One region of the Lactobacillus sp. B3795 genome, then DNA from elsewhere that is predicted to be linked to it. Evidence: predicted binding sites of a transcription regulator. Region 1 holds the regulator's gene; each other region holds the start of a gene.
The links. The regulator HrcA, encoded in region 1, represses chaperone genes, less so after heat shock. The targets are predictions, from matches to a motif close to TTAGCACTCNNNNNNNNNGAGTGCTAA.

Region 1 (10,109 bases):
TTCAATGGACTGAAGATCCTGCCGAATTCATTGCTAATTCATTAAACCCATCAGAAGTAGTTGATGTTATCTTTGATGAAGAAAATGAACGTGCATGTACAGTTATCGTACCTGACTACCAACTATCATTAGCAATTGGTAAGCGTGGACAAAACGCACGTCTAGCTGCTAAGTTGACTGGTTACAAGATTGATATCAAGTCTGAATCAGAAGCTGATGGTCTAACTGAAGACGTCCAAGAAGATAGTGACGACGCAATCGATAACGAATAATAACAAGTTTAAGGAGTGTTAATTCAATGAGAACAAGAAAAATTCCAATGAGAAAAGATATTGTTACTGGTGAAATGGCTCCCAAGAAAGATTTAGTTAGAATCGTTAAGGACAAAGAAAATAACGTTACTATCGATGAAACTGGAAAAAAATCAGGTAGAGGGGCATACGTTTCAATTGACGTAAAAGTCGCACAAAAAGCCAAGGATGAAAAGAAACTAAACGAAGTATTTTCAGTTGACTTAAGTGATGAATTTTACGATGATTTAATTGCTTACGTAGACCACAAACAAGCCAGAAAAGAACTTTTCGAAAATGACAAATAAAGAACAAATATTAAACTTTATTGGTTTAGCAAAGCGAGCCGGAAAGATAACTACTGGTGAAGACATATTGCTCAACGCAATCAAGAAGAATAAAATTAAATTTCTGATTATCGCTACTGACTCTGGAAAAGCCAGCTTGAAGAAATTTACAGATAAGGCAAATTCATATAACATTCCTACCAATCAAATGTTTACTAAAGTAGAGATAAGTGATGCAATTGGGATGCCGCGGACCATTATTGGGATCGCAGACAATGGATTTGCCAAACGTTTGAAAGAAATGACAAATTAATTGTAAAGGAACGTGATGGTATGGGTAAGAAAAGAATTTATGAGTTATCTAAAGAGATAAATGTAGCTAGTAAGACAATTATTGATGAAGCAAAGAAAAAGGGATATGACGTTAAAAATCATATGTCAGGTCTAGATGCTAACGAAGAAAAGGCTATCAGAGACCACTTTGCTCCAAAGAAAAAGCCGGTTAATGCAACCAAACCAGCTAACAATAATTCTAAGAAACCTGCCGAAAAGCCACACAAGACTTTAAACAAAAATTCTAACAATAAGGCAAAGCAATCTATGAACAATAACAACAGTAATAACAGTAACAACACAAACAAACCAAATAACAATGGTTCTTCAAACTTCAAAAAGGGTGGTAAGAAGAACAAGAAGAAATTCAACAAGAAAAACAACCGTGGTAACAACAAGTTTGCTGGTATGTACACTAAGAACCAACGTATCAGACAGAACCACAAGAACAACAAAGCGCCAGAAAGAAAAGAACGTCCATTGCCAGAAACATTGGTATACACAGTTGGTATGAACGCTCAAGAAATCGGTAAGATTATCCATAGAGAACCAGCTGAAATCGTTAAGAAGTTATTCCTATTAGGAGTAATGGTTAACCAAAACGTTTCATTGGATAAGGATACAATCGAACTTCTAGCTGCTGACTACGGTATTAAGGCTGAAGAAAAGGTTGAAGTAAACGTTTCTGATATCGATAAGATCTTCGAAGAAGAAGCAGAAAACACTGACTACCTAGAAGACCGTGCACCAGTTGTTACTATCATGGGACACGTTGACCATGGTAAGACAACATTATTGGATTACTTGAGAAACTCACACATCACTGCTGGTGAAGCTGGTGGAATTACTCAAGCAATCGGTGCCTACCAACTTGAAAGAAACGGTAAGGTTATCACATTCTTGGATACTCCAGGACATGCTGCCTTTACTGCTATGCGTGCTCGTGGTGCTGATATCACTGATATCACAATCCTAGTTGTTGCCGCAGATGATGGTGTTATGCCACAAACAATTGAAGCTATCGACCATGCTAAGGCCGCTAAGACTCCAATTATCGTTGCAATTAACAAGATTGATAAACCAGGTGCAAACCCTAACCACGTTATCGAACAACTAGCAAGTTACGAATTGATCCCAGAAGACTGGGGTGGTGACACTATCTTTGTTGAACTATCAGCTAAGATGGGTACCAACGTTGATGAATTACTAGACATGATTCTTCTACAATCAGACGTGATGGAATTAAAGGCTAACCCTAAGCAACATGCTGCCGGTTCAGTTATTGAAGCTCGTCTAGATCGTGGTAGAGGTCCAGTTGCAACATTACTTGTTCAACAAGGTACTATGCATGTCGGTGATCCAATCGTAGTTGGTGACACATTCGGTCGTGTTAGAACTATGACTAACGAAAAGGGTAAGGACTTAGATGGTGCTAAACCATCAACTCCTATCGAAATTACTGGTTTAAACGATGTTCCAGAAGCTGGGGACCGTTTCGTAGTATTCGATGATGAAAAAACTGCCCGTGCAGCCGGTGAAGAAAGAGCTAAGGAAGCTCAAATGGAAGAACGTAAGAAGAACAACAGTGTTACTTTGGATAACTTATTCGAATCTCTAAAAGAAGGAGAAATGAAGGAAGTTGCCGTAATTATTAAGGCTGACGTTCAAGGTTCTGTTGAAGCACTTGCATCAAGTCTACAAAAGATTGATGTTGAAGGTGTTAAGGTTAACATCGTCCACAGTTCTGTTGGTGCAATTAACGAAAGTGATATTGCATTGGCTGAAGCAAGTAACGCTATCATCGTTGGATTTAACGTTCGTGCTACTCCACAAGCTAAGGCTCAAGCTGAAACTGATAACGTTGACATTCGTCTACACCAAGTTATCTACGATGCTATTGATGAAGTAGAATCAGCAATGAAGGGTATGCTAGCACCTAAGTACAAAGAAGAAGTTACTGGTGAAGTTGAAGTAAGACAACTTTACAAAGCTTCTAAGATTGGTACAATTGCAGGTGGAATGGTTACCGATGGTGTAATTAAACGTGACAGTAAGATTCGTTTAATCCGTGATAACGTTGTTATCTACAACGGTGAACTAAATAGTTTGAAGCGTTTCAAAGATGATGCTAAGGAAGTTAAGCAAGGATTTGAATGTGGACTTACTATTGAAAACTACAACGACATCAAGGAAGGTGACGTTGTAGAAGCCTACGAAATGAAAGAAGTTCCTGCTAAGTAAAGGAGTGAATTGATATGGCTCAATACAGAGTTGGAAGACTAGAACAAGAAATTCAAAAAGAAGTTAATGACATCTTATTAAAACGTGTGAGAGATCCACGAGTTCAAGGTGTAACCATTACTGGTGTTGACGTAACTGGTGACTTACAACAAGCTACTATTTACTACAGCATCTTATCTGATAACGATAATGATGAAGAAACTACCCAAAAAGGTTTGGATAAGGCAACATCATTAATCAGAGGTGAATTAGGTTCTCGTTTGAGTATCTACCGTACACCTGAATTAACATTCAAATTGGATGAATCAATTCAATATGGAAGTAAGATTGATCAATTAATCAACAAATTAAAACGAGAAGATCGTTAATAAAAAAAGAACCCGTAACTGATGTTATGGGTTCTTTTTGTTTGCTCTGATTTAGTGAAAAAAGGCGTCTATGATATAATTTAAGATATAAATAACATCTGAGGAGTCGTGTAATATGGACGGAATTATCCCATTATATAAAGAAAAGGGTATGACCAGTTTTGCCTGCGTTAGTCAATTACGAGGCATTTTAAAAATGAAACGAATTGGTCACAGTGGAACACTAGATCCAAACGTAGAAGGAGTTTTACCAATTTGTTTAGGGAAGGGTACCAAACTAGTCGAATACCTAATGAACTCAGGAAAGGTATATCAAGGCAGCATTACCTTAGGTTTTGATACCACAACCGAAGATTTAGACGGTGAAGTGGTCAGTACTAAACCACTAGAAAAGCCACTAACAGACGATGAAATTAATGAACTACTTAACAGTTTTGTTTCTGAAGATTTAATTCAAATTCCACCAATGTATTCAGCCGTGAAGGTTAATGGAAAAAGACTTTATGAATACGCCAGAAATGGTGAGGAAGTAGAACGTCCAGAAAGACATGTTCAAATTCATTACTTTAAACAAATCAAAGACAGCATTTATGATAAAGACAAAAAACAACAAACTATCTTCTTTGAAGTTGGTTGTGGTAAGGGAACCTATGTAAGAACGCTTTCTGTTGACTTTGGTAAAAAGATTGATATGCCAGCTGTGATGTCTAGTTTAACTAGAATTAAGAGTGGTGGTTTTACAATTGAAGATACTTTTAAGATTAGCGAAGTAAAATCAGCCGTAGAAAATGGCACTATCGATGACATCGTTAAATCAATTGATTACGCATTGACCGACTTTAAGCATGTTGAACTAAACGAAAGCCAATGGAAGATCGTCCAAAATGGTGGTTTCTTGGATTTAGGTGTTTTAGGTATAAATGACGATAAATGTGTGTTAACGTTTAACAACGAAGTTAAGGCTTTGTACTTCTATGATCAAAACAAACAAATTTACAAACCAGAAAAAATGTTTAGCAATCAATAATCGAAAGGCATGAAATTATGGAAATAATCAAATTACATCATCCATTGAGTTCCGATTTTCATCAATCAGAAAAGCTAGTTTTAGCAATGGGCTATTTCGATGGAATTCACTTAGGCCATCAAAAGGTATTGGAAAAAGCGCGCGATATTGCCATGCAAAAGAACCTACCTTTGGCAGTATTAACTTATGACCATAAGCCTGCTGTAGTATATAAACAATTATCACCACATGATAGAAGAAACATCATTATGTCAGACAGCAAAAATGAAATGTTTGAATCATTGGGTGTTAATAAGGTGTTCGTTGTTAACTATAGTTTTAGTTTTCAAAACCAGACACCACAAGAATTTGTTGATAACTACCTAGTTAGATTTAATGCCGACACCGTAGTTGCCGGAACGGATCATACTTATGGTGCCAAGGACGCAACAATGGACTTACTACCAAATTATGCAAAAGATCGATTTGATGTAGTTGCCGTGGACTTGGCAGATTATCAATTAGAAAAAATCAGTTCAACTAGAATTAGAAAGAACCTAGACGAAGGTCACATTCAAACAGTGAACCATTTAATGGGAAGACCATTTCAAACTGGTGGAACTGTTGTCCATGGCTTTGCCCGTGGTCGTGAATTGGGCTATCCAACAGCCAACATCGAACACGATGAACTACAATGGCTACCAACTATCGGTGTCTACGTAGTTGATGTGTTTATCGGTGAAAAAAAGTATCATGGGATGGCTTCAATTGGGCGTAACGTTACCTTTGGTGATAAGAATCCAATCACAGTAGAAATTAATATTTTAGATTTTAATGACAATATATATGGTGAAGTATTAAAGGTAGATTGGCTATACCGTATTCGTGGTGAAGTGAAGTTTGAAGGGATTGATAAGCTAATTAAGCAACTTCAATCTGACGAAGATTTCACACGTCAATATTTTGAAAATAACTAGTCTTTTTCTTGACTTATATAGATGGCTTTGGTAAATTAATAATTGTGGTTAGCACTTAACACAGATGACTGCTAAAGGTGCTAATCGATAAGGAGTGATCGGGTATGCTTACTGAAAGAGAAAAAATGATTTTGAAAATCATCGTTAATGATTACACAAAATCAGGTGTTCCTGTTGGTTCAAAGGCATTATCCAGTCAATTACCAATACATGTCAGTTCAGCAACCGTTAGAAATGAAATGGCATTTCTAGAAGAGATTGGTTTAATTACCAAAAATCATTCTTCATCGGGACGTGTTCCATCAATCGAAGGTTATCGCTACTATGTTGATAACTTGTTGAATCCAAATCCAATTGATAACAGTGATATGATGATTATTCAAAATTCACTATCAGGAAGATTTAGACAAATTGATGAAATCGTTCAACAATCAGCTGACATTCTATCTAACTTAACAAATTACACTGCATTGACTTTAAAGCCGGAACAAGAAACAACTCCCGTTTTGGGGAGCTTTCGTTTAGTTCCACTTGGTAATCATAAGGTGATGGCAATTCTAATCACTGATAATGATGAAGTTGTTAACCAGGTTTTCCATATTGATGGTGACTTGGGCGGTGACAAGTTAGATGCCGTTGTCAGAATGATCAATGACAAGTTAGCAGGGAAGCCTTTAGACGAAGTTATCACTAAGTTGAAGACAGAAATCGTACCTGAAATTCTCAAGTACGTTAAGAACCCTGATAGCTTAGTTCAAACTCTTGATGATGTTTTGATGCAAGCTTCTACTAATCAGTTTTATATCGGTGGTGAATTGAATCTATTGAGTTTTACTGATAATAATGACATCAGTTATCTAAAGCCAATTTACTCATTGTTAAATGATACTGATGATGCTGCGAAGTTCATCAAGAGTTCAGATAATTCAATTTCCGTTCAAATTGGACCGGAATTAAGCAATGATCTATTAAAGGATTACAGTATTATTACTGGTTCCTATGATGTTGGACCATATGGAAAGGGTGTTATCGCCGTTCTAGGTCCTACTAGGATGCCATATTCTAGAGTAATTGGAATCGTTGATGGATTTAGAAATGAATTATCAAAGAAACTGAGAAATTATTATGATAAATATAATCAGTAAAAGGAGGCATTCATTTGGCTAGCAAGAAGGATGATGAAAAAGACCTAGAAAAAGCAACTTCAAAGAAAGAAGCTGCTAAGGACAAAGGCGCCGACAAAAAGAAGGACGCTAAGAAAGATAAAAAGGATTCATTAGAAAAGCAAGTTGAAGAACTTCAACAACAAGTTGAAGATTTCTCTGACAAGTATCTTCGTGCTGAAGCAGAAATGCAAAACATGCAAACACGATTCAAGCGTGAACGTGCAGATATCTACAAGTATGATGGTCAAAAACTAGCAACTAGTATCTTACCTGCAATGGATAACTTGGAACGTGCATTGGGTGTTGAAGTTTCAGATGATAGTGGAAAGCAATTAAAACAAGGTGTTGAACTTGTTCTAAAGCATTTCAACAAAGCATTATCTGAAAATGGCATTGAAGAAATTGATGTCTTAAACAAACCATTTGACCCAAGCGAGTGTCAAGCGGTTCAAACAGTTCCTGCAGATGATGATCATCCAGCAGACACTGTTGTAGAAATTTTACAAAAAGGCTACAAACTAGCTGATCGTGTTATTCGACCATGCATGGTTGTAGTTGCTCAATAAAAAAATAATCAAGGAGATAATAAATTATGGCAAGTAATAAAATTATCGGTATCGATTTAGGTACTACTAACTCAGCTGTTGCTGTTCTTGAAGGTAAAGAACCAAAAATCATTACTAATCCAGAAGGTTCACGTACAACTCCATCTGTTGTTGCATTTAAAGATGGCGAACCACAAGTTGGTGAAGTTGCTAAGCGTCAAATGATCACAAACCCAAACACCATTGCTTCAATTAAGAGTCACATGGGTGAAGAAGGTTACACTGTAGATGTTGATGGTAAGAAGTACACTCCACAACAAATCTCAGCAATGATCCTACAATACATCAAGGGATTCGCTGAAGACTACTTAGGTGACACTGTTAGCGAAGCCGTTATCACTGTTCCTGCATACTTCAACGACTCACAAAGACAAGCAACTAAGGATGCTGGTAAGATTGCTGGTTTAGATGTAAAACGTATCATCAACGAACCAACTGCTGCATCATTAGCTTACGGTCTAGACAAGCAAGATAAAGACGAAAAAGTTCTTGTATATGACCTTGGTGGTGGTACTTTTGATGTTTCCGTTCTTGAATTAGGTGACGGTGTATTCCAAGTACTATCAACTAATGGTGATACTCACTTAGGTGGGGATGACTTTGATAAGAGAGTTATGGACTACCTAGTAGAACAATTTAAGAACGAAAATGGCATCGACTTATCACAAGACAAGATGGCATTACAAAGACTAAAGGATGCTGCTGAAAAGGCTAAGAAGGATCTATCAGGTGTTTCTGAAACTGAAATCAGTCTTCCATTCATCTCATCAGGTGAAAATGGTCCACTTCACTTACAAACTACACTATCACGTGCTAAGTTTAACGAATTAACTTCTGACTTAGTTGACAAGACTAAGGTTGCTTTTGACAACGCTCTAAAAGATGCTGGTCTAAGCACTTCAGATATTGATGAAGTTATCCTAAATGGTGGTTCAACTCGTATCCCAGCCGTTCAAGAAGCTGTTAAGAGCTGGACTGGTAAAGAACCAAACCACTCAATCAACCCTGACGAAGCCGTTGCTTTAGGTGCCGCTGTTCAAGGTGGTGTTCTAACTGGTGATGTTAAGGACGTTGTATTACTTGATGTTACTCCACTATCATTAGGTATCGAAACTATGGGTGGTGTATTCACTAAGTTAATCGATAGAAACACAACTATCCCAACTTCTAAGTCACAAGTATTCTCAACTGCCGCTGATAACCAACCAGCCGTAGATATTCACGTACTACAAGGTGAACGTCCAATGGCAGCTGACAACAAGACTTTAGGTCAATTCCAATTAACTGACATTCCTGCTGCACCTCGTGGTGTTCCTCAAATCGAAGTTAAGTTTGATATCGATAAGAATGGTATCGTAAACGTTTCTGCTAAGGACAAAGGTACTGGTAAGGAACAAAAGATTACCATCAAGGATTCAAACGGTCTATCAGATGATGAAATCAACCGTATGATGGATGAAGCTAAGAAGAACGAAGAACAAGACAAGAAGCGTAAAGAAGAAGTTGATTTGAAGAACGAAGTAGATCAATTAATCTTCCAAACTGACAAGACTCTAAAGGATGTTGAAGGTAAGGTTTCTGAAGATGAAATCAAGAAGGCTAAAGAAGCTGAAGATGCATTGAAGAAGGCTAAAGAAGACAACAACTTAGACGAAATGAAAGCTAAGAAGGATGATTTGAGTCAACAAGTTCAAGCACTTGCTGTTAAGTTATACCAACAACAACAAGAACAAGGTTCAGATCAACAAGGTAACGCAAACGATTCATCAGACAACAAGGGTAAAGACGACAACACTGTTGACGGCGATTTCCATGAAGTTCATGATGATGACAAAAACAATAAGTAATTAGATTACTTTAAAAAGGGTCAAAGTCTGACTTGTTGGGCTTTGGCCTTTTATTTCAAAATGAAGGTTATGGGGGATTAAAATGGCAGATAAGGATTACTATTCAATTCTGGGAATATCAAAAGACGCCAGTCAAGATGACATTAAGCACGCTTACCGTAAAATGTCTAAGAAGTATCATCCTGATATCAACAAAGAACCCGGTGCTGAAAAGAAGTTTAAGGAAATTAACGAAGCTTACGAAGTACTAAGTGATGAACAAAAACGTCGTAATTACGATCAATTTGGTTCAGCTGATGGCCCAGCCGGTGGATTCGGCGGAGGTGCCGGAGGCTTCGGTGGCGGAGCTGGAGGATTCTCTGGCTTCGGTGGCGGCGGCTTCGACGACATCTTCAGCCAATTCTTTGGTGGTGGAGCAAGAGGTGCTCAAAGAGATCCAAATGCTCCTGTTAAGGGTCGTGATCTTCAATACCAAATGACAATCAATTTTGAAGATGCCGTTTTCGGTAAGAAGACTACGATCAGATACGACCGTGAAGCTAAGTGTGATACCTGTGATGGTTCAGGTGCAAAACCAGGAACTCATCCAGAAACTTGTCACCAATGTAACGGTAGTGGTTACGTAACATCAGTTCAAAATACACCATTAGGTCAAATGCAAACTCAACATCCATGTCCTACTTGTGGTGGAACTGGTAAAGAAATTAAGGACAAATGTCCTAAGTGTGGTGGCTCAGGTCACATGCACGAAAGTCACAAGGTAGAAGTAAACATTCCTGCCGGTGTTGATGATGGACAACAAATGAGATTACAAGGTCAAGGTGAAGCCGGTGAAAACGGTGGACCTTACGGTGACTTATTCATCGTATTTAGAGTAAAACCTAGTCGTGACTTTGAACGTGATGGCTCTGAACTACATTACTCACAAAACATCTCATTTACTCAAGCTACTCTAGGTAGCACCATCAAGGTTAAGACCGTATATGGTG
Region 2 (10,109 bases), on a different contig from region 1:
TTTTCAAGCACTTGGTTACGGCATCCGTAACGCGAATCCTTTTAGTGCTATCTTTCTCTAAATTATTTGTAGAGTTATTTTCTATGTACGATTGTCTTGTTCCACAATTTGCACAAAAAGAATCCTTTACGGATAGTTCAGCACCGCAGTTTGAACAATATTTTATTTTCATTCATTAATCAATCCTTTATATGTATTATATTTCAAAGATACTATGAGTAAGATGTCTTTTCTATAAAGGTTAAAGCATTCTTATCATGAATAAAAAATACAAATCAACATTTAACTAAACATTACTTTGCTTTTAATAAAAAAAGAACTGCCAAAACTTGGCAGCTCTTTTTGATAGATATTATAGGTCGTAACCAATCATGATATTCTTGAAGGCATTTAAGCAGCCTTTATCAATGCGTTGGTTTAAGAATCTTTCGTTAGTAATATTAGCGTTATCGAAGTATGAAGAAGACATGTTAACTTCTGGGCATAGTTCGATGAACTTCTTAATCATGTTATCGTCAAATGAATGTGGTTGAACATCAATGCTTAGACCAAATTCTTGGTGGTAGAAGCACATTACCATTTGTTTTAGTAATACCGTCATAGCACGATTTGGAACGGTTGTGATGTCAGCTTCAACCTTTAGGACATCATAGTAACGATCAAACAATTGGTATTGGGCGTTGTAACCTTGAACCACGTTGATTCTGGCAACTTTGATGTTTTCCATTGAGTAACCTGAATCTAACATGTCTTGTTCACGTTTTGATAATTCATCGCTCTTAATGTATTTGATTGGGTCAGTTCTTAGGATCATTTCCATGTTAGGAATGTCATCCTTAGAAGATGTGACTGGCTTGTAAACCATACTATTGAATTGGAATGATGTTTCTTTTGACATTGAGGCGTCAATGTTTTGAGCATTGTTATAACGCGCTTGTTCTACCTCTCCGTGGTTCTTAATTACTACGTATATAATTACCGCTAAAGCAATGATGATACCGATAGTAATCGCTAATATTGGATTAGCTACCACACATAAAAGTAAAAATATTAGAACTAACGCTCCTGAACAACCTAATCTCATCTACTAACACTCCAATCATCCTTAAAAAATCATTACAATTCCATTATAATATTTTTTCACTTTATATTACAGAAAAAATACACAAAAAAAGAGCCATAACGGCTCTTTTTTGAATTAGTTGATAGAAATTGAGTGCTTTGATTCCTTTTCCGCTGATTTAGGTACCATGATATCCAAGATACCACCGTCATACTTAGCACCAATCTTATCAGTGTCCGCATCAGGTAAGTAGAATGAACGACTGACATCGCTAGATGTTCTTTCGCTTCTAATCAACTTACCGTCTTCATCTTTTTGTTCCTTATTCAAATCGTGAATAGCATGGATTGTTAAGGTATCGTTTTCGTAATTAATGTTGATATCTTCCTTCTTAAATCCAGGTAGTTCAGCTTTAACTTCGAATTCATCATCATTTTCGATAACATCTGTCTTCATCTTTGAAGAGTTAGCCATGTTTCTGCCTAATCCATCAAAGAAGTTGCTCATTGGATCCATAAAGTCGTTGAATACATTGTTTCTTAGTTCGTTTGCCATAAGATATCCCTCCTATTATTTGAGTTAATTAGTTAATGCTGATTTTGTGTGCTTCTTCATCCTTAACTTCTTGCTTTGGTAATGTAATCTTTAAAATACCGCCATCGTAGTCGGCAGCTACATTATCAATATCGATATCAGGTAGGTAGAATGCACGAGCGATGTTGCTTGAAGTGCGTTCCTTTCTTAATACCTTACCTTCCTTGTTGGTGTCTTCCTTGCTCAAGTCATGTGTAGCATGAATACTTAGAGTATCGTTGTTGTAATCTAGATGAATTTCATCCTTCTTGAAACCAGGTAATTCAGAGCTTACTACGTAATTATCTTCGTTTTCAATAACGTCAGTCTTCATTTGATTACCAGCAACTGAATTGAAGAAATTCTTACCAAAGTCACCGAAGAAATCGTTCATTGGATCAAATACATTGAAGTCTCTGTTTCTTAATTCGTTAGCCATAATCAAAGCCCCTTTTCATTATTTTATTTTCAATATTTAGTTGGTAGTTATTTATTCCCTATCAACAATTCTTATATTAGTCAGTATTGGTCAAATAGTCAAGAGAAAACTAGCACTTAATTTCATCAAGTGCTAAAAATGTGTTATAAACGTTGATATATCAATGTTTATTTTTAATAAAAAATTTAAAAAAGATACAAAAAAAAGACGATTCAATCGAAGAATCGTCTTTTTAATCAAAGTTTTTTATTTAAACATTGCACCGTAAGCCCAACCAATAAATTTACCTTGGTAGTAAGCCTTGTAGTAGTACTTCTTCCAGCCGTCTTTCTTAGCACGTTGGGTGATTTGTACTGGGGTGTATGCGTATCCGGTACCGTAGTTAGTAACATGAATATCAGCGAATCCACTGTTACCAACGTGATTGTAGAAGTTTACCTTTGGGTGCATTCTAACAATCTTAGTTGCGCGGTACTTAGAATAAGTAACGTTGGTTACCAAACCGTTGGTATTGATCCAACCTAATACCTTACCGTTTTGTAGAACACGGTAGTAAGTACGACCATTTGAAGTATTCTTAGCTATTGAGTTAATAGTAACTCGCTTGGTTGCGTAAGAATTACTCTTATGAACGGCCTTAGTGTTCTTCTTGTAATGGTTATCACCAGGGACGTGGTTGTAAATCTTCAAACCAGTACCACCTGCAATAGTCATTGATTTATTAACGGCAGTGTAATTAACATTCTTAACTACTGCTTTTTTCTTTGTCTTAGTAGTTGTTGTTGATGCTGAGTTATCACTATTGTTATTTGAATCATTGCTATTGTTAGTGTTGTTATCACCATTGGTGTTATTGTTGCTGTTAGCATTGTTGTCGCTGTTGGCATTATTGTCACCATTGGTATTGTTTGAATCATTACTATTGTTATTTGTGTTGGCAGCTTGTTGGTTAGCTTGGCTAGCCGCATTCTGTTGCGCAGCACTTTGTTTATTGTTTACCTTATTAGAAGATTGGTCACTCTTTGGCGCTTTAATCTTTGGTATTGGAGCAGGATTATTGGCATCGGCAATATCACCAATGAACCAGTTAGCATCCTTTGAGGTAAACATACTTGCATCTAGGTTTTTACCTAATGCATTTGAATGGAATTTATCAGTAAATTGCCATAGAACATGTTCTCTTGCGGGTTCATTGTTTTGGTATGCGGCTAACCAGTAACCGTCATAGTTAGCAACTGAGCTAGCTGCGTTTTGCACCATGAAATTAGCGTATGAGTAGAACAGAATCTTACGTTGACCAACTAATGGTCTCAATGCCTTCAACCATGCATCGGTTGATTCATTGGTTCCACCAGAAGTAACGGTTTGTGATTCATAGTCATTTACGTAAAATCTTGCACGTGGTGCACGGCTGTATAGCACCTTAGCTTCATATGCGGCATCACTAGGATTTTCGTATTGACTAAATGAGTATACCCCGTATGGGATACCGTACTTGTCCATTAGATCACGATTGTGTTCAAATGTCTTGTCGGCATAGGCACTACCATATTGCACTCTCAAAATAACAAATGGTACTTCATTTTTTAATTGTTGGGCTTGGGTATCGGTAAGACTGCCTTGCCATTCTGACATGTCATAAACGGTATTTGATGTGTTAGCGTTGCTTGCATCAGCCATCGCTGGTACAGAGGTGCTAGCAAGCATCAAACCGATTACGGCAACAATCGAAAACCATAATCCTTTTTTTCTCATATAAAGATATAAAGAAATTAAAAAATTAATTTATATCTTATACACCTCCTCTTATCGTTTTATCATTATTGCATATTGTAACAGAGCCGGAGGGGTAAAAGAAAGCCAATTCCATATTAAATTTTAGAAAAACTTTGTAATATTTAATATTTTATAAATTAATATTTACTGTAAAAATTGATCCAGTTGGGTGATTATCACGGACATGAATTCGACCATGGTGTTGATCGACTATCCATTTAGCGATTGATAATCCCAGACCAGTTCCCCCAGTCTTTGAATTTCTAGACTTATCTGTACGGTAGAAACGTTCAAAGATACGCGCCTTGTCTTCGTCAGGAACACCGTTTCCAGTATCTGAAACCACAATCTTTAGATTACTGTGGTTCTTTACAATTTTAACAGCAACGGTGCCACCCTTTGGTGTGTATTTCATCGCGTTATCAATTAGGATAACCACCAATTGTTTAATCAAGTCGGCATCAATATGGCCAGTTCCATCGACATCGATAGTGTCGACAAATGACTTGTTTTGACTTGTGGCAATCTCATTGAATGGTGACAAGACACCTTCAAAGAATGGTTTCAATTCGACATCGGAGAGTTGCGCTTGGACGATGTTGGAATCAGAACGTGCTAGCGTCAATAGTCGTTGGGTTAAGACCTTTAGATGCTTAACCTCTTCTAATGTCGTCGATACCGGTTGAATCTGATCGACGACTTTATCGTTTGGTTTGGTTAGCAAGAATTCCATTTGGTTTTGAATAACCGTCAATGGAGTTCTCAATTCATGGGCGGCGTTGGAACTAAATTCCTTTTGTCTGTGCCATGAATTAATGATTGGTTTCATACTCGACTTAGATAGGTAGTAAGCAATTAAAATCGCGATTGCCCAGAAGAATATCAAGGTCACAATCAATGCTTCGACGAAACTGTGTAGGGCAAGTAAATCAGCATCGATATTTTGCAAAATCAATACATAATTACCCGCATATTCAGGATTGGTGTTGTCGTCGGACACCTTTAATAGAATCCCTCTAAACGTGGTCACATAATTGTGAGACCACAAAGTAATTTCTTCAACTTGATTTAATTTTCTATTCTTAACGGTCAACTTACTCAATAGCTTGTAGTTTCTTTGACCAAGCATCCCTCTATTGGAAATAATTCCCTTTTTATTGAAGACAATCACGTTAGTCTGAAAATCACTATTGTTGTAGTTGTTAAACGGATTAAAGCCGCCGGGACGTTGATTAACACTCAATGGACCTTCATTGGCGTAAGTATTTCTTTCAATTCGTTCCTTTTGGCGGTTCAATCCAGCGTCGATGTTGGAGTAAATCGACTTTTGGAAGAAGAAGTAAACAATTAATCCTAAAATCGCAAATAAAATCGCAAAACCAATTAGTTCCTTAATGAATAACTTAATTTGTTGTTTGTGCTCTAAGATGCGATCTCTCATTGATTAGATCCTTCAAGCATGTACCCTACGTTTCTTAGGGTCTTGATTGGGTTTTCTCCAGAAATTTGTTTAATCTTCTTTCTTAAGTTACTCATGTATACCTCAACTACTGATAATGAAGTTTCAGAATCAAATCCCCATAAACGATCGAAGATTTGGTCCTTGGTAATAATAGTAGAAGGATTTTGCATGAAGTAGACCAATAGGTCGTATTCTTTTCCGTTTAGTTTCAATTCTTGATGTTGGTATTCAACGTAGTGGCGACCTAAATCAACATTAAATTCGCCCACTGACAATGTGTTGTTGTTACCAAGACGACCTGTTCTCTTTAACAAGGCCTTTACACGAAGGATTAGTTCTTCTCGATGGAATGGCTTAGTTAAGTAATCGTCGGCGCCTAATTCGAACCCATGCACCTTATCGGCCATGGTGTCCTTGGCAGTCAAAATTAAAACGGGCATGTCGATTTCGTCGTCTACACGCCAATGTTTTAAGATATCGTATCCACTGACTTCCGGTAGCATTAAATCTAAAATTGCGATGTCATAGATGTTATCTTGGCCCATCATTTGGCCTTCAAAACCATCATTTACCACCGTTGTGTTTCCGATTGGTGATAAGAATTGAGCCACACTGGCTGCTAAGTTTTCGTCGTCTTCGACGATTAAGATATTTAAACCATCCATGTTAATCATTCCTTTCGATTTCAATTAATTTTGTTATTTAAGTTAAGTTTATGATTGCTTTAAGATTAGTTTAATTTTCTTAAACTAGACTTAAATCATTCCAAAAAAGGAAGTGCCCAACCATGATAAATATTTTGCGGCAGTTTTTTAAATTCGGAATTATTGGTCTTATCAATACTATTCTAACTTATCTTATCTATTCAATGTTGTATAAAGCAACTTCTCCTACTTTTGCAATGGCGATTGGATACGGTATTACATCGATTATTGGTCTAACCATTAATCAAAAGTGGGTATTTAAAGCCAACCATGACTGGATGATCGTCGTTAAATACTACCTTACTTACCTTTTAACATGGACATTGAGTATCTTAGTGACCGAGGTGGCAAGTAACTATTTCCACGTTATTGCCAGCATTATCCCCCTAATCACACTTCTAGTCACTACGCCTACTAACTTCCTATTAAGTAAGTATTGGGTATTTAGAAAAACTGAATTAAAGGAGGCATCTGCCAATGAATGAACCGACAGACAAGAAGCCTAACTTCTTCCAACGACATAAAGTCGATTGGGTGTTAGCTATTATTCTCCTAATTGCATTAGGCTTGTACGGTTACGGAACATGGAAGACTGGTTCTGCCAACGACTTCTATACTTCCGCCATCACTAGTATGACCCAGAGTTTTAAAAACTTCTGGTATGCCAGTTTTGATCCAGCCGGATACATCACTGTCGATAAACCACCTGTTGCCCTATGGTTCATGGCTATCTCAGCTAAAATCCTAGGTGTTTCAAACTTCAGTGTGGTCCTACCATCAGTATTATTCGGTGTCGGATCCGTCTACCTAATGTATCGACTAGTAACTCCTTACTTTGGTCGATTCGCGGGTAGAATCGCAGCGTTAGTAATGACAATTACCCCCATTGTTGTTGCTGACTCTCGTACCAACAATATGGATGCTACTCTAATCTACTTCCTATTGTTAGCAATCTGGATGCTACAAAAATCCATTAACAAGCACAACATGTACTGGTTAATCGGAAGTTTTGCTACCATCGGATTCGCGTTTAACATTAAAATGCTACAAGCTTTCATGATTATTCCAGCAATGCTTATCTTCTACTGGTTAGCATCAAACGATTCATGGAAGAAAAAGATTGGTAAGTTATCACTTGCCACAATCGCTTTAGTCGTATTCACCCTATCATGGCCACTATCAGTTGACATGACATCAGCTAATAACCGTCCATATGAAGGTGGATCACAACACAACTCAGTATTAGAACTAGCCTTTGGATACAACGGTACTCAAAGATTACTAGGTCAAACTACTGGTACCGGTGGTGCTTTCAAGGGTATGGGTAGCAGCTCTTCTAAGAGTTCTAACCAACCTGGTGGTAACACCAAATCAAACAGCAACAACAAGATGACGCCACCAAGTGGCAAGATGGGTAAGTTTAACCCATCTAAGAATATGAAATCTCGTGGTAACTTCCCTGGTGGAAACAACCGCGGTGGTATGAAGATGAACGGTAAAGGCGGCATGGGTGGTGCCGGTGGTGCATTTAACATCGGAACTGCTGGTCCTCTTCGTCTATTCCAATCAGCTTTAGGACCACAAATTAGTTGGTTATTACCATTCTCGATTATCGGTATGATTGCCGCATTCATCGGCTTCGCTGATCCTAAGCGTAAATGGTACCAACTTACTACTCGTCAAAAACACACTGTTTTATGGACAGGTTGGTTAGTTCCGGTTTACGGATTCTTCTCCGTAGCTAGTTTCTTCCATCCTTACTACACCATCATGTTAGCTCCCGCCATTGCAGCACTTGCTGGACTTGGGTTAGCAGCTATGCTGGACTTGTTTAAACGTTTCGGTCTAAACAATTACAAGGCATACTTCCTACCACTAGCAATCGTTGTTACTGCCGGACTACAAGCATGGTATGTATCAAGCTACTACGCATGGTTAAGTGTCTTAATCCTAGTCGTAGCAGTTCTAGCAAGTATCTTATTACTTGTCTTCAAAGCTAAACCTGCCGGAAAGGCTATCGTTATCGTAGGGATACTATCAATTGCAGTAGCACCAAGTTTCTGGTCATTAACCCCTACCCTTGCTAAAGAATCTGCAGCTATTCCAACCGCTGGTCCCGATCTCTTAACCAGTGGTGGTAATAACTCAGGTGGAATTGGTAACGGAACAGTTAATACCAAATTGTTGAACTATTTAACTAAGCACCAAGGCAATGCCAAGTACCTATTTGCAACCGCAGATTCTGGCACTGCTGCTCCATATATTATTAAAACCAAGAAAGCCGTCATGGCCATGGGTGGTTTCAACGGAACTGACCCTGCAATGACATTAAGCAAATTCAAGCAATTAGTAAAATCTGGACAAGTTAAATACTACCTAGATGAAGGTAAATCAGGTTCTACTAACAGCACTATTGTTAACTGGATCAAGAAACATGCTAAGAAGGTCAGTGCAAGCGAATATGGTGGTTCAACCAGCACTACTTCTTCATCCAACTCAATGAGCTTCACCATGAAGAAAGGCGCATCTGCTAAGATGGCCAAACCTAGTGGTAAGCAATCAATGAACATGGGTGGTGGACCATCTAACATGAGCAACGGTACCTTATATGACCTTTCCAGCATTTATTAATCTGGAGGTGTCTCATGCCAAATAAAACTAACAAAATCTCCATTGTTCTCCCCGTTTACAATGAAGAAGCTGGCATCAAAAACACCATCGAAGTACTAGAAAACTTCGTGGAATGCCAAATTGAAACTTACGAAATTATCTTTGTGGATGACGGCTCTGTCGATTCAAGCGTAGATATTATCCGTCACGCACAATCACAATACGAAAACATTAGATTGGTCGAATTTTCAAGAAACTTCGGTCACCAACTAGCAATTACCGCCGGTATTAGATATGCCAAAGGTGATGCGGTTGTCGTCATGGATGCGGATTTACAAGATCCCCCATCTGTTATCCCAAACATGGTTGAAAAGTGGCAAGAAGGCTTTGACGTTGTCTATGGAAAACGCCTTATCCGTGAAGGCGAATCCTTCTTCAAACGTTTCTCTGCGAAAGCCTTCTACCGTGTAATGCGTAAAGTCGCCAACGTTGATATCCCCCTTGACACCGGTGACTTTCGCCTAATGGATCGTAAAGTGGTTGATGCACTTTCCAAATTAAACGAACCGGAGCCATTCGTTCGTGGCCTTGTTTCGTGGGTTGGTTTTAAACAAACCGCCGTAACTTATGAACGACAAGAACGAAATGCGGGAGTCACAAAATACCCCCTAACTAAAATGATTAGACTAGCATCTGATGGAATCACCTCATTCTCCGAAATCCCCCTCAAGATAGTAAATTATACCGGTTTCATCAGTATTATCGCTGGAATCATTTATGGATTAATCACCATCTTCACTGGTATCTCGACACTTACATTCGCAATCTCCCTAATGTGTGTCCTATCAGGAATGATCATGCTTGCGCTGGGCATAATTGGTGATTATCTATACCGCACTTTTGATGCTTCCAAACATCGTCCTCAATATGTCGTTTCTAACTCTTACGGATTCAATAACCATCCCGGAAACATCGCCACGATAAAGAAACAGCATGGCTAAAAAAATCCCCTCGGCAATCTGCCGGGGGATTTTTTTGCGTTTATTGATAGTTGCAATATTTAAAATGTTGATCTTAATATTGCTAATAAGCAAGTTGATACATCTATAGTATTCATGTACAACACCCCACCATTGTCTTATTCGCAGTGATGGGGTGTTGTTTTTATTTATGCGAGTGTTAAGTTTATTGCATAATTTATTATCTCTTTTTATTGTTATCATTCATTTTTAAACGCATTATATGGGTTATCATTGATATTATAATTACTACAACAATAGTAGCTATAATGTTTTGACTTGAAGAAAAATTAAATTTACCTGATAAATATCCGGCAGAAGCAGCAATTAAGAATGTAAGAACAAGGTCTGCTACGATAAATATTTTTCTACTTCTTTTTTTAGATTTGTTTAAATTCAAAATGACATCCTCCAAAAAATAATTATGTAACTAACACAAAGTATCATCATTTGGGAATCTTGT
Region 3 (10,109 bases), on a different contig from region 1:
GATTGTACTTAGGTCCCAGTCCTTCTTGTCACCTTGAGTGTGTAAGTTAACAATGCGGTTGATTGTTCTCTTAACCATTGGTTTCATAACCCAATCTAATGACTTATCTTCAGTGATTACTTGGTATCTTTCGTTGTAAATAACGCTACGTTGTTGTCTCATAACGTCATCGTATTGTAGAACTTGTTTTCTTGAATCGTAGTTGTTACCTTCAACACGTTTTTGTGCTGATTCAACTTGCTTGGTGATTAAACGACTCTTGATAACAGCTGAGTCACCATCAACCTTCATTCTTTCCAAGAAGTTCTTAATCTTATCAGAACCGAAACGACGCATTAAGTCATCTTCTAGTGATAGGTAGAATTGTGATAGACCTGGATCACCTTGACGTCCTGAACGTCCACGTAATTGGTTATCAATACGTCTTGATTCGTGTCTTTCAGTACCAATAACGGCAAGTCCACCTAATTCAACAACACCGGGTCCTAATTTAATATCAGTACCACGACCAGCCATGTTGGTAGCGATAGTTACCGCACCCTTTTGACCAGCGTTTGCAACAATTTCAGCTTCTTTAGCATGGTTCTTGGCATTTAGCACTTCGTGTTTGATACCAGCATCATCTAAACGTTTTGAAATGTATTCTGAAGTTTCAACGGCAACAGTACCAATTAGAATTGGTTGACCCTTGGCGTGTAATTCTTTGATTTCATCAACTACAGCATCGAATTTTGATTGTAGAGTTGGGTATAACAAGTCAGGTTCGTCCACTCTGGCAACCGGTCTGTTGGTTGGAATGGAGATAACGTCCATGTTATAGATTTCTCTAAATTCGTCTGCTTCAGTCTTAGCAGTACCAGTCATACCGGCAAGCTTGCTGTACATTCTGAATAAGTTTTGGTAAGTAATGTTGGCCATTGTCTTACTTTCTTCTTGAATGGTTACTCCTTCTTTAGCTTCGATAGCTTGGTGTAATCCATCAGAAAAACGACGACCATCCATGATACGACCAGTAAATGAATCAACGATAAGTACTTCGTCGTCTGAAACAACGTAATCCTTATCCTTAATCATAATGAAGTTAGCACGCAATGCTTCATCAATGTGGTGAGTCAATGCAGTGTTATCAGTGTCGTATAGGTTCTTTAAGTTGAAGTACTTTTCAGCCTTTTCAATACCTTGATCATTTAAAGAAACAGTCTTTGATTCCAAGTCAATCTTGAAGTCATCTTTTTCCTTTAATGTCTTAGCAAATTGGTCAGCTTGCATGTATAGTTCTGAAGAACCTTTGGCTTGTCCTGAAATAATCAATGGAGTTCTGGCTTCATCAATTAAGATGGAGTCAACTTCATCGACAATGGCAAAGTTCAATGGTCTTTGAACCATGTCTTCTTTGTAGACAACCATGTTATCACGTAAGTAATCAAAACCGATTTCACTGTTAGTTGAGTATGTGATATCAGCATTGTAAGCTTCACGTTTTTCTTCTGGGCTCTTTTCAGTTAAGTTAACACCTACTGATAGGCCTAACCAGTTGTATAGTTCACCCATTTGTTCAGCATCACGTTGTGATAGGTATTCGTTAACAGTAATAACGTGAACACCCTTACCAGCTAATGCGTTTAAGTAAACTGGCATTGTAGCAGTCAAGGTCTTACCTTCACCAGTCTTCATTTCTGAAATGTTACCTTCATGTAGCACAATTCCACCCATGATTTGAACATGGAAAGGAGTTAAACCTAATACACGAGTAGCACCTTCTCTGGCAACTGCAAATGCTTCTGGTAGTAAGTCATCAAGAGTTTCCCCATCTTGATAACGTTGTTGAAATTCTGGGGTTTTAGCTTTTAGTTCGTCATCACTTAGTTGGCTGATTTCATCGGCATATGCTTCAACCTTATCAGCTAGCTTGCTAAGTCTTTTAACTTCACGCTTATCGCTTTCGACCCATTTTCTTAAAATGTTAGCCATTTGTTTATTTTCCTTCCGTGAATTAGTTTTTAATGTTTTATTCGCTTTATATAAATTCTATCTTTCTTATTCTAACATTTAATTATCATTTTTAAAAACAGATTATCTAATTCTTCTAAAAAAATATCCTTTATATATATAAAACATCCCTTATCGACATAAAGTTAGTCCTAAAACTTGCTTGGCACCGTTATTTCTCAGTACCTCTGCCGCATGTCTAATCGTGGTTCCGGTAGTATAAATATCGTCGACCAATAGTATTCTTTGATCGATAATTTGAGACGCATGTTTAGGATTAATTGTGAAAACCTGTTTATTGTGAATACGCTGTTGACGGTTTAGTTCAGACTGTCTCACCTTGCGTTTTTCCTTCACCATTAGGGCATCGACATATTCAGTATTTCCAAGAAGCCCAATGACCTGATTGAAGCCTCGATTAATCTGAGTTTCAGCACTAACTGGAATTGGCACTACCAGCAAATCTTTTCTAATCTTTTTTCTAATCTCTTTTTGAAAAATCATCCGTAACTGGTAGTCACCGACAAACTTGTAGCGGTGCATAAAATTCTTCATCGCATCGTTATACTGAAAGATGGATTCATTCACGAAAGCATCCCCTAATTTCTGCCACTTCTGACAATCGATACATGTTCCGGACTTATCCATTTGGCGACCACAAGCCTTACATATTCTCGTTTCATCGATGCGGGTAAACTGATTCATGCACTCCGCACAAACGTATCGTTTCGGTAATCTTTTAAAACTCAACAAAAAAGAAAGTGACATGTCATATACCATCACTTTATTGCACAATAGGCAGCTATCCATTTAATTTTTTCGCCTTCTTATTCATATACTTGATTTGATTAATCGCACTCTTAATGGCCAGCGTGTTTTCTTCAGCTAGAAACAATACTTCCCCAGTCGGTCGATCGAGTTTTCTACCCACTCTTCCAGCTATTTGGACCAATGATGAAGTCGAAAAGACCTCGTCTTCCGCCCCAAAGACAATCACGTCAATTCCCGGAAAGGTCACTCCTCTTTCCAAAATGGTGGTCGTAATCAAGAACAGTTTGCGTTGTTCACGCATGTCGGATACCTTCTCCATTCGTTTATCATCACTAGAAAAGACGGTCTCCCATTTACTGGTATCAAACTGTTTTGCCAAAATATCACTAATTGGTTTTAAATCGGCAATGCGTGGCACAAACAACAAGAAGCGTTGGTTAGCTTTAATCTTTTCGTCAATCTTATGTAGTAGTAACTTTGGCAACTTTTGTTTCTTTAAATTCTCGCGCCACTTCTTTGTGTACTTTAATTTAATTTCCGGTAATAAATGACGATGAAATCGAATCGGTAAGTAGCTAGCTGACAGCTTGTTGGACCTGATTTTCTTCGTCATTTCATTGGTCGGTGTCGCCGTTAAAAACAACTTGGCACTACTTTGTTTCGTCGCATTTTCGACCGCAAAGTGTAATCCGTCGTTATTTACAAACGGAAAGGAATCGACCTCATCGATAATCAAGACATCAAACGCATGATAGAACCGTAACAATTGATGGGTGGTGCAAATCGTCAGCTGCGCATAGTGATACGGTTGTGGATTACGACCGTGTAGAAGAATCATCGATGTGTTGGCAAACGCCTCCTTAATTCTCGGATATAGTTCGACACAAACATCCACACGTGGCGACGCAATACAAACGCGTTTGCCCTCAGTTAATGCTTTTTCGATTCCCTGAAACAACATTTCAGTCTTCCCCGCTCCGGTAACTGCCCATAACAAGTGGGTCTTGTTGTTTTCGAAGACTTCGATAATATCCTTAGAACACTTCTTTTGCTCGTTAGTCAATTGGCCCTGCCACGTTAAAACCGGCTGCTTAATTTCAAAATCATTTGGTTCATCGGCATACACCAATGGAATACTTTTCGTTACTCGATCCAAATTAATGCAGACTGGACAATAGTAGTTATTATTTGGCAAATTACACCTGTTTACGGGCGTTTTTTGGCCACATCGTTTACAATAGATATTGTTACTGTTAACCTTAATTGGAACGTATTTATGAACAATTGAGTTATTGAGGAGACTCGAATCCACCATCGTGGCGTTGACTTGTCTACCGTATAATTCAGAAACATCTTTAATCATAATTATCACCATAATTAAGTACGCAAAAAAGCTAAATTTTGAGGTGAAAACATCTAAATGGAAAAAGATTATCTCACAATTAAAGAAAATGGTGTCAACGAGATTGATATCAAAAAATCACAATTCATCTGTTCAATTGCCAGAGTGTCAAACGAAGAAGAAGCAACTGCTTTCGTTAATAGCGTCAAAGAAGAACATAAAAAAGCTACTCATAACTGTCATGCCTATGTAATTGGTCAAGACGATTCCATTCAACGCGCTAGTGATAACGGTGAACCATCAGGAACTGCTGGTGTTCCTATCCTAGAAGCATTAAAAAACATTGGCGTGCACAACACTGCTGCCGTTGTAACTAGATACTTCGGTGGCATTAAGTTAGGTGCCGGTGGTTTAATTCGTGCATATAGCAACGCCACCACCAAAGCCATCGAACATGTTGGGATTGTCAAAAAGATTTTACAAACTGAAATCACCATCGACGTTGCCTATAACCTGTTTGATCAATTAAATTACCACCTAGAGGAAAATGGAATTAACATTATCGATACTCAATATACCGACAAGGTATCCGTAATTGTTGCCATCGATAATCCTAAGGTGGAAGAGTTTAAACAAAAAGTGATTGATTTACTAAATGGTCGTGTTGAAATGCACGATGGCGATGAAAAGTACTTTGAAGTTGATTATGATCCATACAAAAAAGAATGACCAAATGGCCATTCTTTTTTTAGTGGTTATCTTTACTTGTGTTTTCTTTAACGACTTTTTTAATTGCGTTTAGTAATGGTTGTCTATCCTTACCAGCTAAACCGATTGATTCAACGAATAGTTCCAACCCGATTAACGTTGCAATCGTTAGTAGAATGGAACCCCAAATTGTTGATATTGGGTATAGCAATGAAATGAATGAGAAAATCAAAGCAATTCCATAGATTACCAATACGGTTTGACGATGAGTCAATCCGATTTGCATCAAACGGTGATGTAAGTGTCGTTTGTCAGCATGCATGATTGGTTGCTTGTTTAACATTCTACGTAAGATTGCGTAAATGGTATCGGTGATTGGCACACCCAGGATAATTACCGGAATAATAACGGTAATGAATGTGGCATTTTTCAATCCGTTCAATGAGAAAATTGAAATCATAAAACCGATGAACAATGATCCGGTGTCCCCTAGATAGATTCTAGCTGGGAAGAAGTTGTAAGGTAAAAATCCTAAACATGCTGCAACAAGTGCAAAAATCATGATTGAAACGTAGACGTTTCCAACGTTTAGGAAGAAGAACCCAGTAATTCCCATGGTGGTCAAAGCAATAACTGCGACCCCCGTTGCTAATCCATCAAGACCGTCAATTAAGTTAACGGCGTTGGTGATTGCTAAAATCCAAATTAGAGTAATTGGTAAACTTAACCATCCTAAACTAAATGTTCCAATGAATGGTAATGATATGTTACTCATTTGAATATTTCCGAAGAAAAAGACAATGATTGCTGCTAAACTAATTCCAAATACTTTCTGACGTGGTTTTAATACAATGATGTCATCAATTACCCCTGTAATAATGATGACTACTTGGCCCGCAAACATCCCATAAAGTTGATGGGTTGGCATTTGCGACCTTAATAGGAACATCGTGGCAATTGTGTATGACACAAAGATTGCCAATCCTCCTAATGTCGGCATCGGAATTTTATTCATTCTTCGCTTATTTGGACTATCGATAGCTCCCCAGCGAAATGCTAACTTTCTGATAAACGGCGTTACCACAGCAGAAATTAACATTGTCGCGAAAAGGGAAACGATAATTTCGAATTTTAGCATAATCGTTATCCTTTCGTTTTATAATACTATTAATAAATTATACAAATGTAACAGATTAAAAACAAGGTTAAACAAAAAAAGGATTCCCAAAGGAATCCTTTTTTATTACATCATTGGTCCCATTGAAGGGTTCATTGAATCTTTCTTTTCTTCTGGTAAGTTAGCAACAACAGCTTCAGTAGTTAATAGCAATGCTGAAACAGATGCGGCGTTTTGAAGAGCTGATCTTGATACCTTGGTTGGATCAACAACTCCGGCCTTAATCATATCTTCGTATTCACCAGTAGCAGCATTGAAACCAATACCCATTTCCTTGCCCTTTAGATGTTCAACAACGATTGAACCATCAATTCCGGCGTTGTGGGCAATTTGTCTAACTGGAGCTTCTAGAGCACGTAAAACAATGTTTACACCAGTCTTTTCGTCACCTTCAGCAGGGATTTCTTCTAGATCCTTTAGAATATTGATGAATGCAGTTCCACCACCAGGAACGAAACCTTCTTCAACAGCGGCTCTAGTTGAGTTCAAAGCATCTTCAATTCTGTACTTACGTTCTTTTAGTTCAGTTTCGGTAGCTGCACCAACACGGATAACAGCAACACCACCGGCTAACTTAGCTAAACGTTCACGTAGCTTTTCTTTGTCGAATTCTGATGTAGTAGTTTCTAGTTGGTTCTTGATTTCTGCAACACGTGCAGCTAATTGGTCCTTGTCACCGGCACCTTGAACGATTGTAGTGTCATCCTTAGTAACGTTAACCTTGTTAGCTTGACCTAATTGATCTATGGTTACATCCTTTAGGTTTAATCCTAAGTCGTCAGTGATTAAAGTAGCGCCTGTAAGAACTGAAATATCTTGTAGTTGAGCCTTACGACGGTCACCAAAACCAGGAGCCTTAACAGCAACAACGTTGAAAGTACCACGCATCTTGTTTAGTACCAATGTTGGTAGTGCTTCACCACCAATATCATCAGCAATGATTAGAAGTGAACGACCTTGTTCAACAACTGATTGTAAAACTGGTAGGATTTCTTGAATGTTGTTAATCTTCTTGTCAGTAACCAAGATGTATGGGTTGTCTAAGTCAGCTTGCATCTTGTCGTTGTCGGTAACCATGTATTGTGACATGTAACCACGATCGAATTGCATACCTTCTACAACGTCCATAGTTGTGTTAACACCACGTGAATCTTCAACAGTGATAACACCATCGTTTCCAACCTTTTCCATAGCATCGGCGATTAATTCACCAACTTCTGGGTTAGCAGCTGAAATGGAAGCGATTTGAGCAATATCATTCTTGCTCTTAATTTCGTTTGACATCTTGTGTAGCTTTTCAACGGCTACTTCGGTTGCCTTTTCGATACCGCGACGAACACCAACTGGGTTGGCACCGGCAGTAACGTTCTTCATTCCTTCGTTTACGATTGCTTGAGTTAATACAGTAGCAGTAGTAGTACCATCACCGGCAATGTCGTCAGTCTTTGATGCAACTTCTGATACTAACTTAGCACCCATGTTTTCAAAATGATTTGGTAGTTCGATTGACTTAGCGATTGTAACACCATCATTAGTAATGTTTGGTGTACCTGTTGATTGTTCAACAACAACGTTTCTACCCTTTGGTCCTAATGTAGTCTTAACAGTGTTTGCAAGTTTATCAACACCTCTTAGCATTGAACGTCTTGCGTCTTCTGAAAATTTAACTTCCTTAGCCATTTTTATTCACCTCATTAATAATTTCGTTTTATTTATTATTCAACGACAGCTAAAATGTCGCTTTCTTTTAGTACTAAATATTTTTGACCATCGTAGTCTACTGAAGTACCTGAGTACTTGTCGTAAACAACTTCGTCACCCTTCTTAACTTCTGGTGTAACAGTTTGGCCATTGTCTAAAACTCTACCGTTTCCTACGGCAACAACTTTTCCAGTTTGTGGTTTTTCTTTAGCATTATTTGCTAACACAATGCCTCCAACTGTTTCTTCTTTAGCTTCTTGTGCTTCAATAATTACACGATCACCCAATGGTTTTAACATTTTGCTTGACCTCACTTTGTTTTTTTATCTGTTTTATCAGTGTTAGCAGTCATTTATTATAAGTGCTAATCACTATAAATAATATATTATTTTTTAGATTCATATGCAAGAATTTTAAACCCTACACGATATAATCCTACAAAAAAAGATGGGCCAATGGCTCATCTTTCTTATTCACCTTCATAGTGTTCAATGAAGTAAATTAATGTTTGTAATTCGTTGGTTAAATCAACGTTTTGCACTCTGACATTTTTGGGAACTGATAAACGTTTTGAAGTAAAGTTCATGATACCCTTTGCTCCACCCTTTACGGCTTCATCACATAGGCCTTGAACTACGGTTGCTGGAACAGTAAAAATAACTACTTCAATTTGTTGATCTCTTAATTGTTCTTGTAAGTCTTTAACATCGTATACTGGTACACCACTTTGAACAGTGTTGATCATGTCGTCATGAATATCAAAGGCAGCTGAGATTCTTACGTTACTATCTTTGTGAAAATTAAAGTGTAGTAAGGCTTGACCCAAATTACCTAAACCGACTAATGCAACATTTGTTAAGTGATCTTGATTTAGAATCTTCTTGAAGAAGTCTAATAAATTATCAACCTCGTATCCATATCCACGTTTTCCAAGAGCTCCAAAATAGGATAAATCTCTTCTAATGGTTGCTGAATCAACTTGAACTGCTTCAGCAAAAGTACTAGAGGATATTCTCTTTATTTTCGCGTCGTGTAAACCGCTAAGATATCGATAATACATAGGCAATCTTTTAGCCGTTGCCCTAGGAATTTTAATATCCAAAATCTTCCCTCCCGAATCTTTCATAACATTTATGTATTCTATCATAAAAACAAAGTTTGTGAAAATATTATCATCTACTAAAAAGGATTGAACATTTTAATTTATCGGGGGAAATATGCTAAAATAGTCATTATTACTGATAAAACAAGAGAATTAGGAGGTGAATTTTATGATTATTTTACAAGCAAATAAAATGACAAAACGATTTGGTGGGCAAGATCTTTTCACAAGCGTTAACTTGAGTATCGAAGAAAACAGCAAGGTCGCCTTGGTTGGTCGAAACGGTGCTGGTAAGTCAACCTTAGTGAAAATGATTTTGGGCGATGAACCAATTGATGAAGGTGAAGTCACCACCAAAAAAGGTATCACCATTGGATACTTAGCCCAAAATACTGGTCTAACTTCTGATGCCACCATCATCGAAGAAATGACCAATGTCTTTGCTGATTTAATCGATTTAGAAAATAAAATTCACGAATACGAAAACAAGATGGCTGATCCAAACATCAACTCGGATCCAGAAAAGCTGGCTGAGGTTTCACAAACTTATGACCAACTTCAAGCTGAGTTTACCGCCAAGAACGGTTTTTCTTATCAAGCCGAAATTAAGGCCGTGTTAAACGGATTTGGCTTCGGTGAAGAAATGTACGACCATAAAATTAGTGAGCTATCAGGTGGTCAACAAACCCAACTAGCAATGGCCAAGTTGCTTCTACAAAAGAAGGACCTATTGATTCTAGACGAACCTACTAACCATATTGATGTTAAGACCATTAGTTGGTTGGAAGATTATCTAAAGAGTTATCATGGTGCCCTTCTAATTATCTCCCATGACCGTTTCTTCATGGATAAGATTGTCGATCAAGTCTACGACCTATCACAAGGTCACATGACTCATTATGTCGGGAACTACTCCAGTTATGTTGAGCAAAAGAAACTTAATTACCAACATCAACTAAAGGAATACGAAAAGCAACAAAAGAAAATCAAAGAGATGCAAGACTTCGTTGATAAAAACATTGTTCGTGCATCCACTACTAAACGGGCTCAATCAAGAAGAACTCAATTGGAAAAGATGGAAAAAATTGCGGCACCAACCCGTGATGATAAATCCGCTCGTCTTTCATTCACTCCTGAAAAACAAAGTGGAAACGTCGTTTTAAACGTCCGTGATGCCGCAATCGGATACGATGATAAAATTCTATCTAAAAACATCAATATTGATGTTAAACGTAATCAAGCGGTAGCATTGATTGGGCCAAACGGAATTGGTAAGTCAACATTGCTAAAGACTATCATGAAGCAATTACCACTCCAAT

Region 2: a site for HrcA is predicted at 2,185-2,211, ahead of J3U50_RS04705 (Hsp20/alpha crystallin family protein). Genes of this name have one in related genera too.
Region 3: a site for HrcA is predicted at 8,030-8,056, ahead of groES (co-chaperone GroES). Genes of this name have one in related genera too.

Annotation. Positions count from the first base shown of each region.
Region 1 covers NZ_JAFNPE010000005.1:167,638-177,746, reverse strand. Annotated here, with positions in the region: gene nusA (transcription termination factor NusA) at 1-272, shown strand, start outside; gene J3U50_RS02695 (YlxR family protein) at 299-598, shown strand; gene J3U50_RS02690 (ribosomal L7Ae/L30e/S12e/Gadd45 family protein) at 588-890, shown strand; gene infB (translation initiation factor IF-2) at 911-3,151, shown strand; gene rbfA (30S ribosome-binding factor RbfA) at 3,166-3,519, shown strand; gene truB (tRNA pseudouridine(55) synthase TruB) at 3,635-4,546, shown strand; gene ribF (riboflavin biosynthesis protein RibF) at 4,564-5,502, shown strand; gene hrcA (heat-inducible transcriptional repressor HrcA) at 5,607-6,647, shown strand; gene grpE (nucleotide exchange factor GrpE) at 6,662-7,234, shown strand; gene dnaK (molecular chaperone DnaK) at 7,261-9,120, shown strand; gene dnaJ (molecular chaperone DnaJ) at 9,203-10,109, shown strand, end outside.
Region 2 covers NZ_JAFNPE010000011.1:22,297-32,405, reverse strand. Annotated here, with positions in the region: gene J3U50_RS04720 (DUF805 domain-containing protein) at 1-172, opposite strand, end outside; gene J3U50_RS04715 (hypothetical protein) at 353-1,084, opposite strand; gene J3U50_RS04710 (Hsp20/alpha crystallin family protein) at 1,199-1,618, opposite strand; gene J3U50_RS04705 (Hsp20/alpha crystallin family protein) at 1,647-2,075, opposite strand; gene J3U50_RS04700 (GH25 family lysozyme) at 2,322-3,830, opposite strand; gene J3U50_RS04695 (cell wall metabolism sensor histidine kinase WalK) at 3,982-5,292, opposite strand; gene J3U50_RS04690 (response regulator transcription factor) at 5,289-5,978, opposite strand; gene J3U50_RS04685 (GtrA family protein) at 6,101-6,502, shown strand; gene J3U50_RS04680 (glycosyltransferase family 39 protein) at 6,495-8,648, shown strand; gene J3U50_RS04675 (glycosyltransferase family 2 protein) at 8,663-9,628, shown strand; gene J3U50_RS04670 (hypothetical protein) at 9,828-10,046, opposite strand.
Region 3 covers NZ_JAFNPE010000006.1:180,336-190,444, forward strand. Annotated here, with positions in the region: gene secA (preprotein translocase subunit SecA) at 1-1,971, opposite strand, end outside; gene J3U50_RS04180 (ComF family protein) at 2,122-2,694, opposite strand; gene J3U50_RS04185 (DEAD/DEAH box helicase family protein) at 2,792-3,823, opposite strand; gene J3U50_RS04190 (YigZ family protein) at 4,181-4,831, shown strand; gene J3U50_RS04195 (glycosyltransferase family 4 protein) at 4,851-5,948, opposite strand; gene groL (chaperonin GroEL) at 6,054-7,667, opposite strand; gene groES (co-chaperone GroES) at 7,703-7,987, opposite strand; gene J3U50_RS04210 (redox-sensing transcriptional repressor Rex) at 8,158-8,793, opposite strand; gene J3U50_RS04215 (ABC-F family ATP-binding cassette domain-containing protein) at 8,960-10,109, shown strand, end outside.